DNA from 2 places in the Colwellia sp. KS18-150 genome. Region 1 is predicted to be linked to the other one. Evidence: predicted binding sites of a transcription regulator. Region 1 holds the regulator's gene; the other holds the start of a gene.

Evidence for each region. Region 1 encodes LexA, which represses DNA repair genes until DNA is damaged. Its sites were predicted from a motif close to TACTGTATNNNNATACAGTA; they were not measured.
Region 2: a site for LexA is predicted at 3,583-3,602, ahead of AC27IF_RS04965 (YebG family protein). Genes of this name have one in related genera too.

The regions. Positions count from the first base shown of each region.
Region 1 is NZ_BAAJMC010000009.1:36,878-44,570, forward strand. Features, by position in the region: gene AC27IF_RS12365 (AMP-binding protein) at 1-903, opposite strand, end outside; gene AC27IF_RS12370 (COG4648 family protein) at 893-1,483, opposite strand; gene AC27IF_RS12375 (acyl carrier protein) at 1,506-1,757, opposite strand; gene AC27IF_RS12380 (phosphopantetheine-binding protein) at 1,771-2,022, opposite strand; gene AC27IF_RS12385 (lysophospholipid acyltransferase family protein) at 2,015-2,785, opposite strand; gene AC27IF_RS12390 (beta-ketoacyl synthase chain length factor) at 2,785-3,507, opposite strand; gene AC27IF_RS12395 (4'-phosphopantetheinyl transferase family protein) at 3,606-4,241, shown strand; gene lexA (transcriptional repressor LexA) at 4,402-5,034, shown strand; gene coxB (cytochrome c oxidase subunit II) at 5,615-6,778, shown strand; gene ctaD (cytochrome c oxidase subunit I) at 6,782-7,693, shown strand, end outside.
Region 2 is NZ_BAAJMC010000002.1:386,666-394,358, reverse strand. Features, by position in the region: gene hrpB (ATP-dependent helicase HrpB) at 1-528, shown strand, start outside; gene mrcB (penicillin-binding protein 1B) at 543-2,864, shown strand; gene AC27IF_RS04970 (DUF3718 domain-containing protein) at 2,930-3,277, opposite strand; gene AC27IF_RS04965 (YebG family protein) at 3,672-4,025, shown strand; gene AC27IF_RS04960 (M48 family metallopeptidase) at 4,036-4,749, shown strand; gene thrA (bifunctional aspartate kinase/homoserine dehydrogenase I) at 5,352-7,693, shown strand, end outside.

The DNA.
Region 1 (7,693 bases):
TAACGTAACTTGATGCGTTGGAAACAACTGCCATTGGGTATTGTTCATTTGCTGTCGCCAAGCAATACCACCTGTTTCCGTACTGCCATATATTTCAGTAATCACTTGCTGAGTTAAAGAGAAAAAGTCATAGGCTACTTGATTACTTAACGCGCCACCCGAGCAAAAAATTTGCTTTATTTTTTGCGATGACGGCTTGGATAAGTGCTGGCTAGTGCGAGATAAGTAACTCGGGCTTGAAACTAGTGCTATCTCATTGAATGTTTTACATAGATGTTCGACTTGCTCAGGGTACTCAATGGTTTCACAAATGATATTTTTGTCTGTAAATATTGGCCATAAAAGTTTAAATAATATGCCATATATGTGTTTATGAGTGACGGTAGATAAGACAATATTGTGCTGTTCAGAGAATAAGTCCTGCAGACAGTTAACCTCATTAGCTAGCTGGTACCAATATTTTGTTATTGCCTTAGCTTGACCCGTAGAGCCTGAAGTAAATAAGGTAATGCACACCTCATCACTAATTGTTAACTTCTCTAAACTAGTTGGGGTATGGTTGGCAGAATGATTACGCGTAAAGTTTTCTAGCTCATGGTCATCATTAGTGGAATTAAAATCACCAATACTTATGTCAGCCAATTCACTTGCTTGTCGGATACGTTCAAGCTGATTACTTTGGGCTAAAATGATATTTTTTTTGGCGACTAATAAAGCGAAAAAATATTGACTAAATTGATAAAAATCATCGTCATACAAAAGCCAGTTATTTTCATCATACTGATTGATTTCTTGGGCTAATGTTAAACATTCTGTTGCCCATTGTTGACCAGAAATTTGCTGTTCACCGCAATAGAAAACACTCTGAGTGTTAGCCGGAAAAGTGCTTGTATCAAGAGTCATGTAATTTTTGCACCCTTAGTCTTACCAAATACTCACTAGCAAACAGTACCGCCATTAATATATAGGCGATGAAGCCGTTATATAGCGTCCAAACCTCAAGGCTGGTGAAGAATGCGGTGTAGCTAGCAATTAAGCCATTAATAATAAAAAAAGCTAACCATACTTTTGTCACAGTGCGGGTATAAATGACTGCATGAGGCGGTAGATCTTTTTGCGTTAATCTAGCAAGACGCTCAATAATGGGAGGCGGAGTGATTAACGAGTTAGCGAAGATTAAGGCAAGTGCCGTATTGATGATGATGGGATAAAATAATAACCCAATATCTGTAGAAAAAACAAAACTCAATAGCAATAACACCAGCACCAATAATGAGATGATTTTACTGGCTAAAGGGCTTAGTATGCTGTCGTTATTTTTATTTTGGTTCTTTTTTAAAATAAGAATGCGCAAGATGAATAACGACAATAATAAAAAACTCACCCAGCGTACTGAAAGCTCAGCTAAACCATAAAACACTACTATTGGGTATAGCAGCGTCACTATGGCTAGAATGATTTTTATTATTAGATTTTGATACATTGAGGTGCAGTCTTTAAAAACACTAAGCTGCTGAAGAAAGCTCGATTAAAGCGTTAACTATATCTCCAATGGTACGTACTTGCTTGAATGACTCAGGGGCAATCTTTTTACCGGTAATTTCACGTAATCGAACCACCAAATCTACAGCGTCAATGCTATCTAAATCTAATTCTTCATATAATTGAGCATCCAGATTAATATCTTCTGCTGGTATTTCAAATTCATCAACCAATAATTCGGTTAACATTGACAATATTTCTTCTTTACTTTGCATGGTGTTCTCAATACTAATGTTGTTCGATAAATTGAACTAGGTTGTTAATTGAATAAAAGTGTTCTTTAGTTTTTTCTGAAGTAGCTTCAATTTTAACATCAAAGGTTTTTTTGATTGCTAAACCAAGCTCTAAAGCATCAATGGAATCTAAGCCTAAGCCTTCACCGAATAACGGTTCATCATCGATAATATCTTCAGGCGAAATATCTTCTAAATCAAGAGTCTCTATGATTAATGATTTTAAAATAGTGCGAGTATCAGCCATTTAATCCTAATTCCTTACAAAAATACTGCTGGGTTTCACGAGTCAGTGATCTTACTGCTAATGAAGTGTTCGTTTGGTCAAAATATTTACTATTATCAATAGCAGCTTGCGCTGTTAAAGTAACAACAAACTTTTTATGTGGCACATCATACCACGATTCTTTTTTAGTTAGTGTACTTGGTTTTACTGAAATGAAGATTGGTTGGTAATTTGCTTGGCAACGTATAGCAATATTGGCAGCACCACGCTTAAATATGAGTGGTTCGCCGTTGACACTGCGAGTACCTTCAGGAAAAACAACGATATTTGAGCCAGAGTTTAGACTTTTTTTGCAGTCATCGAACAATTGATCTGAGTTTGTATTATCAATATAACCAACTCTTTTCACCACGCCACGTAAAAAAGGGTTTTTAAACAAGGCGGATTTAACCACACAGTCAGCATTGGGTACATAAGCAATAATTAAAACTACATCGATAAGTGATGGGTGATTGGCTATAACTACTTGCTGTCGCATAGTGCGAAGTTGCTCAATATTTTCCAACTTTACCTGCATAATGCCCAGTAATTGCATGAGCTTTATAAACCAATAAAAAGCCTTATGTATTGTATACCGAGCATTTTTTTTGCGTTTATCTTTGTTGCGTACTATTAATGATTGAATGGGGAAAATGATTGAAGAGATAACTAACGCGCCCAATCCGAAAGTAGCAAAGCAAAAACCGGTAGCTAAAACGCGCCAATAATAATTAATACGCGACATTAATGAAAACCTAAAGAAATTGAATAGTTACCGCTATTTAGTGGCGTATTACTTTGCAGATAAAATTGACGGATAAAATCAACACTTAAATCTGCTCTATCTTCTTTATTGGCTATTACTTCGTCTAGGCTAACGTTAATATTGGCTAGGCTATCATTAGTTTCTTCACAGGAAATAACCATAGTTATGCAGCGTGCGGGTTTATGGGGCTCAAAGCGACGATATTCATTAGGTACATCAAAGTCACAAAACGTGAAAATTACCGCTGTATTCTCTTGCTGACATTGCATCAAAGCTTCTATTAGCCCTTCAGTAAAAGTATTCACTCCAGCACTAACCGTGGTGGTGGCAGCTGTATTTTGTGTTGAAATACTAAATAAACCTGTGGTTGCATTATGAACGGATAATGCAAACTGTGTGGGTGATAAGTCTTCACCCAAAGCAGCACTTTTAATTAGTTTGACTGTTTTAGCTAGGTCACCATGCTGGGAAGCAAATATTAACGGTAAATTTAGAGAAAAAACGCTAGGAATATCCAAGCAGTGCAGGGCAACTTTGCTAAAAGGGCTCAGTCTTCTTAATTGTGCCTTAGGATAAAATTGTGGTTTAGGCGGGGTAAATTCCTCAGGAAGGTTTAAATCACCTTTCGCCCACAACGAGAGTTCACTCTCGTTGTCAATTCCTTGCAGCCAGACTTTAAAATTGTTTATATAAGCTTTCATTATTAGTTTTTGTAGCTTTTACGCTATGATCTAGCTTCTTATTTTAGTAACAATTATTTTATCAAAGTGGCATTTGTTCTACAAACTCAGTTTTTATTATGATGAACTATCATTTACATACATTTTCAGCCCTGAATCGTGATTTTTATGTGGCCGAATTATTGAACATAAAGGGTTGTGAAGATTCATGTGTCGGCTATTTAAGTGCCGAAGAGTTAATCGTGCTAGGGAAGCGAAAGCGTAAGAAAGCTGAATATATTTTTAGTCGCTTTATTGTTAAAAAGGTGGCGGGATTAAGTATTGAACAAGCCAGCAATATGACCGTAAAGTACTGTGCTGAATTAAATACCGCTGGAATATTCTTACAAAAGACCCTCAAGAAAAAACTTTCATTAAGCCATAGTGGCCAATTTGTCGCCTTTAGTTTTTGTGAGCTAAATGAGAATGTAGGTATTGATATTGAAATATTAGCGGAGAGAAAAATTAAACCATTAATTGAAGCGTTTTTTAGTGCGACAGATCAAAAAATGATAAATGCCGCGGAAAAACCTATGGAGTGTTTTTATCAATTATGGACAGAAAAAGAAGCGGTTACAAAATTGATGAATACTTCAATATTTACATTAATGTCGATACCTTCTATAGAACTGCAGCGAAAACACTCTCTTCATAGTGAAATAGGTGATGATTACGCAGTAACCATTGCAAGAAATAAAAATGAAAACTCAATCTAGCTTTTAGTGTTTAGGTTAGTTATTAAGTCTAAATAATGTCCAGTACTTTATTTAGTTAAGTTGAGGCAAAGGTAAATTAGTAAAACCTTGCACCTGAATCTAAACTGTATATACTAACAGTGTAAATAAATACAGGACTTTGCCTAGAAAGGAAAAGCTTATGTCAGCTATAAATGAATTAAAGCCTTTAACAAATCGTCAACAACAGATATTTGATCTGATCAAAGAAGCAATTAATGACACTGGAATGCCACCAACACGTGCAGAAATTGCAGAGTTTTTTGGTTTTAAATCAGCCAATGCTGCAGAAGAGCATTTAAAGGCACTGGCTAAAAAGGGTTACATTGAAATGTTACCTGGCACCTCTCGAGGTATACGCTTAGCAGAACAGTTCACCCAAGAAGAAGGTTTGCCATTAATTGGCCGTGTCGCTGCTGGCGAACCTATTTTGGCAGAAGAACATGTTGAAGATCATTATCAAATGGATGGTAATCTGTTTCATCCACCAGCAGATTACTTATTACGTGTTAATGGCGAAAGTATGAAAGACATTGGTATTTTAGATGGTGATTTACTTGCGGTACATCAAACGACGGATGTACAAAACGGTCAGGTCATTGTGGCTCGTGTTGAAAACGATGTGACAGTGAAGCGCTTTAAGCGAGAAGGAAATGTCGTTTATTTACATGCAGAAAATGAAGAGTTTTCACCCATTAAAGTTGATTTAAGCTCTCAAGAATTTAATATCGAAGGTATTGCTGTTGGCATTATTCGCAGTGGCAGTTGGATGTAATTAATACCAACCTTTGTAAAAATGGGTAAATGGTTGAGCTGCATTGTGAGCTCAACTTACCTTTAAAACCTCCTCAATTATTCAATTCCTATCAAAAATAATCTGGTCATTAAATGAGCATGTCCAAGTACTTAAGTCATAATGAATAATATTCATCCAAATTATAGTTAAAATTCATACAGCCCATGTACACAAGGCTATAGCTCAACTTAGAGCTCTTACTCTATTGAAATTGTTAGTGTTTATTTTTATATAGCTAAAATATTGTTTGACCTAGATCAAATTTTGAGTGATTCTAGAACAGTAATCGAACAAAAAATAACTGTACAAAAATAATAAGACGTTAGTGCGCTATTCGATAACTGAGTTTCATATCTAAACTTTCTCTGATGGGAGAGTGCTACTCAACGTCAGTTAATTTACTAAAAATATAATAACAAAATTAACAGATAATCAGTTGAATGAGTTGTGATGTACATGACTGTGTTTCTGTTTTCTATTTTTTTATATCCTATTCTAAGCGATGAAAAGTCCTGAACTACTCTTCACGTTGAATTGGTATTGATAGAGGAGAGGTTGAGTGAGTAGAAGTATCCAACGTTGGTTGTTGGGGGGGGGGCTGTTTGTTAGTAGTCTGCTTTCCTGTACAGCTTGGGCAGATTCACAGTTAAATCTGACCAAGGGGGTAACAGCAATTAGTGAAGAAGTATATGACTTACATATGTTTGCTCTTTATATATGTACTGTTATTGGTGTTATTGTCTTCGGCGCTATGTTTTGGTCCATGGCTTTTCATCGAAAATCAAAAGGCGTAAAAGCTGCTGATTTCCATGAAAGTACCTTAGTAGAAATACTGTGGACAGCAATACCTATCCTTATTCTCATTGCTATGGCCGTTCCGGCAACACACACTTTGATTGCCATGGAAAACAATGACAATTCTGAAGTCACCATTCAAGTAACCGGTTCTCAATGGAAATGGCATTACAAATATTTTGATCAGGACATTGAGTATTACTCGGTTCTTTCTACTCCAAGAGAAGAATACGAAAATCAAAATGGTACTTTTGACGGTACTGGCGCAAGCAAAAATGTCAATTATCTACTTGAAGTAGATAAGCCTCTCGTTATACCAGCTAATAAAAAAGTTCGTTTTCTTATTACTTCTGATGATGTAATTCATTCTTGGTGGGTTCCAGCGTTTGCAGTTAAGCAAGATGCTAACCCTGGTTTTATTAATGAAGCGTGGACTAAAGTAGATGTACCTGGCGTATATCGTGGACAATGTGCGGAGCTATGTGGTAAAGATCATGGCTATATGCCGGTTGTAGTCGAAGTTAAGTCAGAACAGGATTACGCGTTATGGCTTGATGAGCAAAAGGCTTTAGTAGCACAGGCAAAAGAAGCAGAAAAAGCATCATTAAGTGCTTCCATGTCTGAAGATGAATTAATGCAATTGGGTGAATCAACTTATATTGCTCATTGTGCATCATGTCATCAACCTACTGGTTTAGGTTTACCGCCAACATTCCCAGCATTAAAAGGAAGTCTTGTTGCAACAGAGGGCTCTATTATTGATCACATCAAAATCGTACAAAATGGTAAGGGTATGATGCCTCCATTTGGCAAGCAATTGAGTTTAGCTGAAGTTGCCGCAGTTGTTACTTATGAGCGTAATGCTTGGGGCAATAATACTGGTGATTTGGTGCAAAGTTCAGATGTTAATGCGGCTAGCGGGGAGTAAAAAATGACTACAGAAACAATTAATGAATCGCTAGCGGATGAACATCATGGCGATTCTCATGATCATAAAATGACGGGAATAAAGCGTTGGTTGTATACGACCAATCATAAAGATATCGGTACTTTGTATTTATGGTTTTCGTTTATCATGTTTTTAACTGGTGGTGCACTAGCCATGGTAATACGTGCTGAATTATTTCAGCCCGGTTTGCAGCTTGTTGAACCTGATTTTTTTAATCAGTTAACTACCACTCATGGCTTAATTATGGTGTTTGGCGCCATAATGCCTGCTTTTACCGGTTTTGCTAACTGGATGTTGCCTATGATGATTGGTGCTCCAGATATGGCATTACCAAGAATGAATAACTGGAGCTTTTGGATTTTACCATTTGCTTTCGCTATTTTGATTGGTTCATTCTTTATGGAAAGCGGCGCACCAAACTTTGGTTGGACATTCTACGCTCCATTATCTACCACATATTCAAATGGTAGTACGGCATTTTTTGTTTTCGCTGTTCATATCATGGGTATATCTTCAATCATGGGGGCAATTAATATAGTTGTTACCATCATGAATTTACGTGCACCTGGCATGACATATATGAAAATGCCGTTATTTGTATGGACATTCTTTATTACTGCTTATCTGTTAATCGCGGTAATGCCCGTGCTCGCAGGGGTAGTGACTATGTTACTTACCGATACCTATTTTGGTACCAGCTTTTTTGATGCCGCAGGTGGCGGTGACCCAGTAATGTTCCAGCATATTTTCTGGTTCTTTGGTCATCCGGAAGTTTACATCATGATCTTGCCTGCATTTGGTATCGTTTCAACTATCATACCGGCGTTCGCACGTAAGAAGTTATTTGGCTATAGCTCTATGGTATATGCGACTTCTTCAATAGCGTTGTTATCA
Region 2 (7,693 bases), on a different contig from region 1:
ATATCTGATCACTGGCTGCTTGCGAATTTAAATCAGTGGTTAGCCCCTTTTGTAGGAGAAATTAAGTCGAAAGCGAAATTATTACAACTCGACTTATCAGCTATTTTATTGTCCTTGCTAAATTATCAACAACAACAAATTTTGGCTCAAGCAGCTCCGAGTCACTATCTTGGCCCTACTGGGCGTCATTGCCCGATAACATACGGCATGGAAAAATCCCCTAAGGTGTCGTTACCTATGCAAGAGGTTTATGGACTACAGGAAACACCGAAAATAGGCATAACTACAAGTGCTCAGAGCAATAACAATGATGGTGCCTCACTTGTTTTAGAGTTATTATCACCCGCTCAGCGACCTATTCAAATCACACAAGATTTAGCCCAGTTTTGGGCGGGCAGTTATAAAGCTGTTCAAAAAGATATGAAAAGTCGCTATCCCAAGCATTATTGGCCAGATGATCCTGCTAATACCAAAGCGACAAATAAAACGAAACGTCATATTGAAAATATTACCGCAAAAAGAAGTTAGGAAATTCAGAGTTAATGGTCACTAAGAAAAACAATGATAAAACCCCAAAGAAAAACGCTACAACATCATGGTTAAACTGGGTATTCATTACCAGTCTTAAACTTATGCTGGCGATTATTTTTGTACTGGTGATATTCACTATCTATTTAGATGCTAAAGTTCAGCAAAAATTTGAAGGTCAACGATGGCAAGTACCAGCACAAATTTATGGCCAAATTGAAAAGGTATACCTAGGAGAGGAAAAAAGTTTAAGTTTATTAGTTGAATCGCTTAAATTAAATGGTTATCAAAAAGTTACTACTGTTTATCGTCCAGGACAATATGCACAATCATCAAAACGGCTAATTGTTTATCGTCGAGCATTTGATTTTCCGGATGCTGGAATAGGCGAAAGTAATTCAGCGGTTAAACTCACCATAGAATTTGAGCAAGGCAAAATTAGCTATCTTGATATTGACGACTCAGCTGTTGCAAGCATAAAACTTGAGCCGATTTTACTAGCTCGTTTAGTTCCTGATAATAAAGAAGATCGCGTTTTAATTGACCTTGAAAATGTCCCTACTTTATTACTTGATACTTTGTTGTTGATAGAGGATCGTGATTTTTATCATCACCAAGGTATTTCGCCTTTTGGTATTTTGCGTGCTTTATATAGTAATTTGATGGCTGGCCGAACCGTGCAGGGAGGCAGTACGCTTACTCAGCAACTCGTTAAAAATATGTTTTTAACGCGAGAACGCACACTAACCCGCAAGTTAAAAGAAGCTTTAATGGCTCTGATTATTGAAGTTAGGTATAGCAAAGATCAATTGTTGGAAGCCTACCTTAATGAAGTCTATTTAGGGCAACACTATGCCAATGGCATATATGGTTTTGGTTTAGCCGCCAAATTTTATTTTGGCAAACCGATAACCCAACTAGACCATGAGCAAATTGCACTCATCGTCGCACAAGTAAAAGGGCCAAGCTATTACGACCCTTGGCGTCATCCAAAGAGAGCAAAAACTCGACGCGATTTGATTCTCCGTTTAATGTTTGAGCAAAACTTATTATCTGTGCATGAGTTTGAACAAGCGGTAACTATGCCATTAACTGTTCGAGAGCAGCGTCGATTTAAAAGCCAAAATTATCCAGCTTATTTACAACTGGTCAAAAGTGAGCTCAATAAGCAGATATCTAGTCGTCAGCAAAAATCAGGTATTAAAGTTTTTACTGGCTTCTCTCATGTCAGTCAGCAGTTACTAGAGCAAACCGTAGCATCAAGACTTTCTGTGCTAGAAAAGCAACAAAAACAAAAAGATTTACAAGCGGCAATGATAGTGACAGATATCGCTAGTGCTGAAGTGCGTGCCATAGTAGCAGATAAACAAAGTGGTTATGCTGGCTTCAACCGAGCCTTACATGTCAATAGACCGATTGGATCGCTGATTAAGCCTATTATTTACATCGCAGCACTAGAGCGATATGAGCAATTTAATTTGGCGACTGTATTAGACGATAAGCCGATAACCCTAAGTAGCGAAAAAGGTCAAAAATGGCAACCTCAAAATTATGATGGTGAATATAGAGGACAAGTGCCATTGATTGATGGCTTAGTTAACTCTTTAAATATTCCGACGGTTAATTTAGGAATGAAGTTAGGATTAGATAATATTGCTAATGCTATGTATTCGTTAGGTTATCGCAAAGAGTTAGTCACTCGGCCATCAATGCTACTAGGGGCGATTGACATGTCTCCTTGGCAAATTAATCAAATGTATTTACCGTTGGCTAAACAAGGCAGTGCAATGTCAGCACATGCTATTAATCTGATCGTCGGAGAAAGCGGTGCTACTGTTTGGGAGTTTGAAGAAAAACCAGCGCAAATATTATCTACCAATGCAGCATATTTACTTGACTTTGCGTTAACAGAAGTGGCGAAAACAGGCACGGCAAGATCGTTATCATGGCGAGTAAAAGGAGCTGAGTTAGCGGGCAAAACCGGTACCAGTAATGATTTACGCGACAGTTGGTTTATTGGTTATGATGACACGCATTTAGTTACTACATGGTTAGGCAATGACAACAATACCCCGACAGGGTTAACGGGTAGTAGTGGCGCTTTGGTGCTTTTCGCAGATTATATGAAAAAGCAAGGAGTGACAAACCTAGTTCACAGTAAACCCGATGCAGTTGTTTTGACTGTGTTTGAGCAACAAACAGGCAACGCAGTTACCAGTGATTGTCAAAATACTAAAAGTTATCCCGCTATTTCTTTAGGTATTCGAAAAACTGAAAATTGCTTAAAAACGAATAAAGATGAACGCAATTGGTTTGAAAAACTATTCGGTGATTAGTAAACTGAGCACCTACTTCTAATGTAGAGTGCTCTTGTTTAATAACACATTGTTATTCCTCAAAACTATTCGGTGAATGTGACACTAAGTTTCTCTGCCGCCGCAGTATCAATAATACTAACATTACCTATGCTTCGTTGTAATTTTGCTGCAGTTTTGTCTGCGCCATGGTTCTCAGCAAAACTAATAATATCATCGCCATTACACATTACATTTAAGGCAACATTCCTATCTGATAAACGATAGGCGTCGATAGAGTTTTTTAGTCTAATTGGCGTGTTACTCGCAGCAGCTTTACACATTTTTACCAAGGCTTTTTCTAAGGTAGGGTCCATGGCTTGGCTAGGTAAACTAAAAGCTAATACAGGAACGGCTGTAGCAAGTGCGATAAGGGTTGTTTTTAATGTTCTCATGATATTCTCCATAATAATATTGGTCAACGTGTAACTAAAGTGCAACACGCCATATAATAGTGGAGTATTTTGGATAAAAAGTTGTTAACACTTTGCTTGTGGATGTAAGTAAAAGTCCTGCTATTTTGTCCTTAAAACTGTTAAGTTATTGATTGTTTATTTAATATGCAAAAAATAATTGTGCAGTTGTTTCAAAACTTTTACATTTGTAAATAAATGGACATACGAAATCTTTTGTAGGTGCAATTTAACGTGAGATAAAAAGCAACGAATATTGCCTGAATATAGAATTAACTTAAAATTAACACTGTTATTATATACAGTTTGCGGTAGTTCGTGATAAGCTCATAAAACTAATTTAAACCTTTTCTTTTAACATGACTAAGGAATAACAATGGCAGTTGAAAGTAGATTTGTCGTCATTAGACACGGGGTGGAGGCAAAAACATTTATGGATAAGAAGTCAGCAGATGAATACGATAAAATGTTGGATATGGCTGATAATTTGGCTGAAGTCTTTGCGCAATCACCCGTTGAATTAAGCGATGCTGTAAATGAAGAGCTGAGTATTTATTTAGCACAACATAGAGAAGAAGTGCTTGTGGCTTTACTTGCAAAAAAAGTCGCTAAAAATACCGCCAAAAAGCCTGCATTAGCAGAGCCGGTAGCCGAAGAAGTAAAGCCGGCTGTGGCAGCCAAACCAAAAAAGAAAGCAGCAGCAAAACCGAAGCTTAGTGAGGCTAGCTAAACGTAAAGCTATGGTTGAATTTCAAATTATTCGCAGTGATCGTCGCAAAACACTTTCACTAGAGGTTAGGCATGGAAAAATCGTGGTTCGTGCTCCTCACTTTGTGGATAATAAAACCATTAATACTTTAGTAAACGAAAAGTCTGCCTGGCTGAAAGCAAAAGTTATTGAGCAATCACAGAAACAAGCTGAATCTTGTTGCTTTTCACAAGGTAGCCAGTTGTATATTTTAGGGCAACTGGTCAGCTTGAAAATTAGTTTTGGCATCAAATCTGAAACTCACTTTCATCAAGAAGCGGCAGAATTTCACATAGTCTTTGCAAGACGCTATGAAGCGAAATTAACTGATCAAACTAAACTTCAAATCGCTGTCAAAAAGCAGTTAGAAGCTTACTTTAAACAACTAGCACAAACTATTATCCCCGAAAAAGTTAGCCATTACAGTGAAGTAACACAGCTTCAGTCCACGAGTATCAAAATTCGCCAATATCGCGCTAGATGGGGAAGTTGTAATAGTAGGGGAGAGCTTAGTTTCAACTATTTAATGATGATGTTACCTGACGATGTCATCAATTATATTGTTGTCCATGAGCTGTGCCATTTACGATTTTTAAACCACTCAACGGATTTTTGGCAGTTAGTTGCTAAATATTTTCCAGATTATAAACAAGCTAAGCTTTGGTTGAGAAATCATCAGTCTAAATTAAGTTGGCAACTCCCTTAATCAATTCCTCTGTAACGCGTACAAATCCTTACAGTCAGTTAACTATTCATTGCAGATGCCTAGCACCCATTACCTTATTATGCTTATGTCCAAAAACATAGTGGCATGAAATTAGCTTATTTCTCTGTTTATCAATGCTTTGAAGTAAAAAGCACAATTAATTGACTCTCACTTGTTTGAATTAACATAAATAGGAATAGTGATGAAACTTAATACGCATAGCTTAAGCATGGCCTTTATATATATGTCGTCAGCGACACTTTCTCTTACCAGTTTGTATTTTTTGCTAGGTAATTAATTGCCATATTAATGTTATTTTTTATTTAAAAGGTACGTTTTTTAATAACTATTAATCTTACTTATATAGTTATTCATAACCTATAACTTTTTAGTCTGAGTTGAGAGTGCCAATTAAGGTTGACACAAAGTGGCAATTCAGGCATTTTATCAATCATGAATATTACTACTAGCCAAACCATTATTATTACCACCACCCGAATTGGGATGGCGGTCGCTGGCTAACGTGTAAAAAATAACAATTTTATCGAAGCCCGTGACCTGAAAAGGTTACGGGTTTTTTGTTTTTATTAAAGGAAAAAATAATGCGTGTACTTAAATTTGGTGGCTCATCCCTAGCTTCTGCTGAGCGCTTTCGTCAAGTTGCTGATATTATAAAAGATAAAAGCCAGTCTTCTGATGTGGCGGTTGTTGTTTCAGCTCCGCAGGGTGTCACTAATCACCTAGTAGCTATGGCGGAGAATATTACCGATGAAGCCAAGCTAATTACAGATTTAGGTCATTTTAAGCGCGCAATAACCACTATTATTGACGATTTATCAGCAAGTCTTGAAAGCTTTAATTCTCAACATTGCGAACAAGCGTTGACTAATTATGAGCATCAGTTACAGCGTTTTATGCAAGGGGCGACAATGTTAACTTATTGTCCTGATCATATTCGCGCACGTGTTATCAGTACTGGAGAGCGCTTAAGCGTTGCTATCTTAGACTCAGTGCTACAATCTTCAGGTTTGCAAGTTTCGTTATTATCACCAGAGAAGTTTCTCTATACCAATGACTCATCATTAAATGCAGTAGCTGACTTGGTACTCTCTAAAGAGAAGTTTTCTGCGGAATACGAAAAACTAAATACCATTTCATTAATGCCAGGTTTTATCGGTATTCATGTCGATATTGATGATCAGCAAGGTCAAATCACGACATTAGGTCGCAATGGCTCAGATTATTCTGCAGCAGTTCTAGCCGTTTGTATGCAAGCGGAGTGCTGCGAAATATGGACGGATGTTGATGGCGTATATAATGCCGACCCTCGAATGATCAAAGAAGCTAAATTATTAGATTATTTGTCTTACCAAGAAGCGATGGAGTTATCATATTTTGGTGCTAGTGTATTACACCCGAAAACAATCGGACCTATCGCGCAATATCATATTCCTTGCTTAATCAAAAATACCAGTAATCCAGCAGCGCCGGGTACATTAATTTCTAACGAAAATGATCAACAAAAACGTGTTAAAGCCATATCAAACCTTGATGATTTAACCATGGTCAATGTATCAGGTCCAGGTATGAAAGGTATGGTTGGCATGGCGAGTCGAGTGTTTGCTACCATGAGCCGTGAAAATATTTCATTAGTCTTAATTAGCCAATCATCAAGTGAATACTGTATCAGTTTTTGTATCCACTCAAGTGATGCTCAATTAGCTGAGCAAAGTCTAAAAGAAGAGTTTGAATTAGAGCTGCTTAATGGTTTACTCGAGCCTGTTGCTTTAAAAGGTGAGCTTTCTATCGTTTCTCTGGTTGGTGATGGTATGCATCACCAACGGGGTGTAGCAGCAAAATTCTTTAGTTCATTAGAGCAGGCAAGAGTGAATGTTGTCGCAATAGCTCAAGACTCATCAGAGCGTAGTATTTCTGTGGTGATTGAACAACGAAAATGTACCGATGCTATGAAAGTTAGCCATCAAAACTTCTTCTCACATAAACCGACTATCGATGTGTTCTTGGTTGGCTGTGGTGTTGTTGGTAGCGAACTAATTGCACAAATATCACGCCAACAAAGCAGCCTAAAAGAGCAGAATATTGCTTTGAAAGTTTATGGTATCGCCAACTCTAAAGGTATGGTGTTTGATCAAGAAGGTATTGATTTAGAAAATTGGCAAGAAGTCATGAAGCAAGGCTTAGCTGATGGTAACGCCTTGGAAGTGAATGCGGAAAACTTAAAGCAATTTGTTCGTGATAATCATCTAATTAATCCTGTACTTGTTGACTCGACTTCCAATGAAGCCCTAGCAATGAGCTATATCGATTATTTAGCTGAAGGCTTTCATGTGGTAACACCAAATAAAAAAGCCAATACTGATTCTTGGCAATATTACCAAGAACTACGCAGTACCGCACAAAAAACGAATCGTCGATTCCTATATGAAACGACAGTAGGGGCAGGCTTACCTGTTATTGATACACTACAAAGTTTGATTAAAGCGGGTGATGAATTACAACGCTTTGAAGGGGTACTTTCAGGGTCTTTATCTTATATATTTGGTAAGTTAGATGAAGGTATGTCTTTATCTGAAGCGACGGCTATTGCTAAAGAAAATGGTTTTACTGAGCCAGATCCGCGTGACGATTTAAGTGGTATGGATGTGGCACGTAAATTACTCATTATGGCACGTGAATCAGGCATGCAGCTTGAGCTATCTGATATCAATATCGAGTCGGTTTTACCTGATGACTTTGATGATAGCGGTGATGTTAATGAATTTATGGAAAACCTTAAGTCTCTTGATGTACAAGTTAGTGAACGTAGCGAAGCTGCAAAAGCTGAGGGTAAAGTTTTACGATATATTGGTAATATTGTTGATGGAAAGTGCCAAGTCTCTATTGAAGCAGTAAATTCCAGCCATCCACTGTATAGCATAAAAGA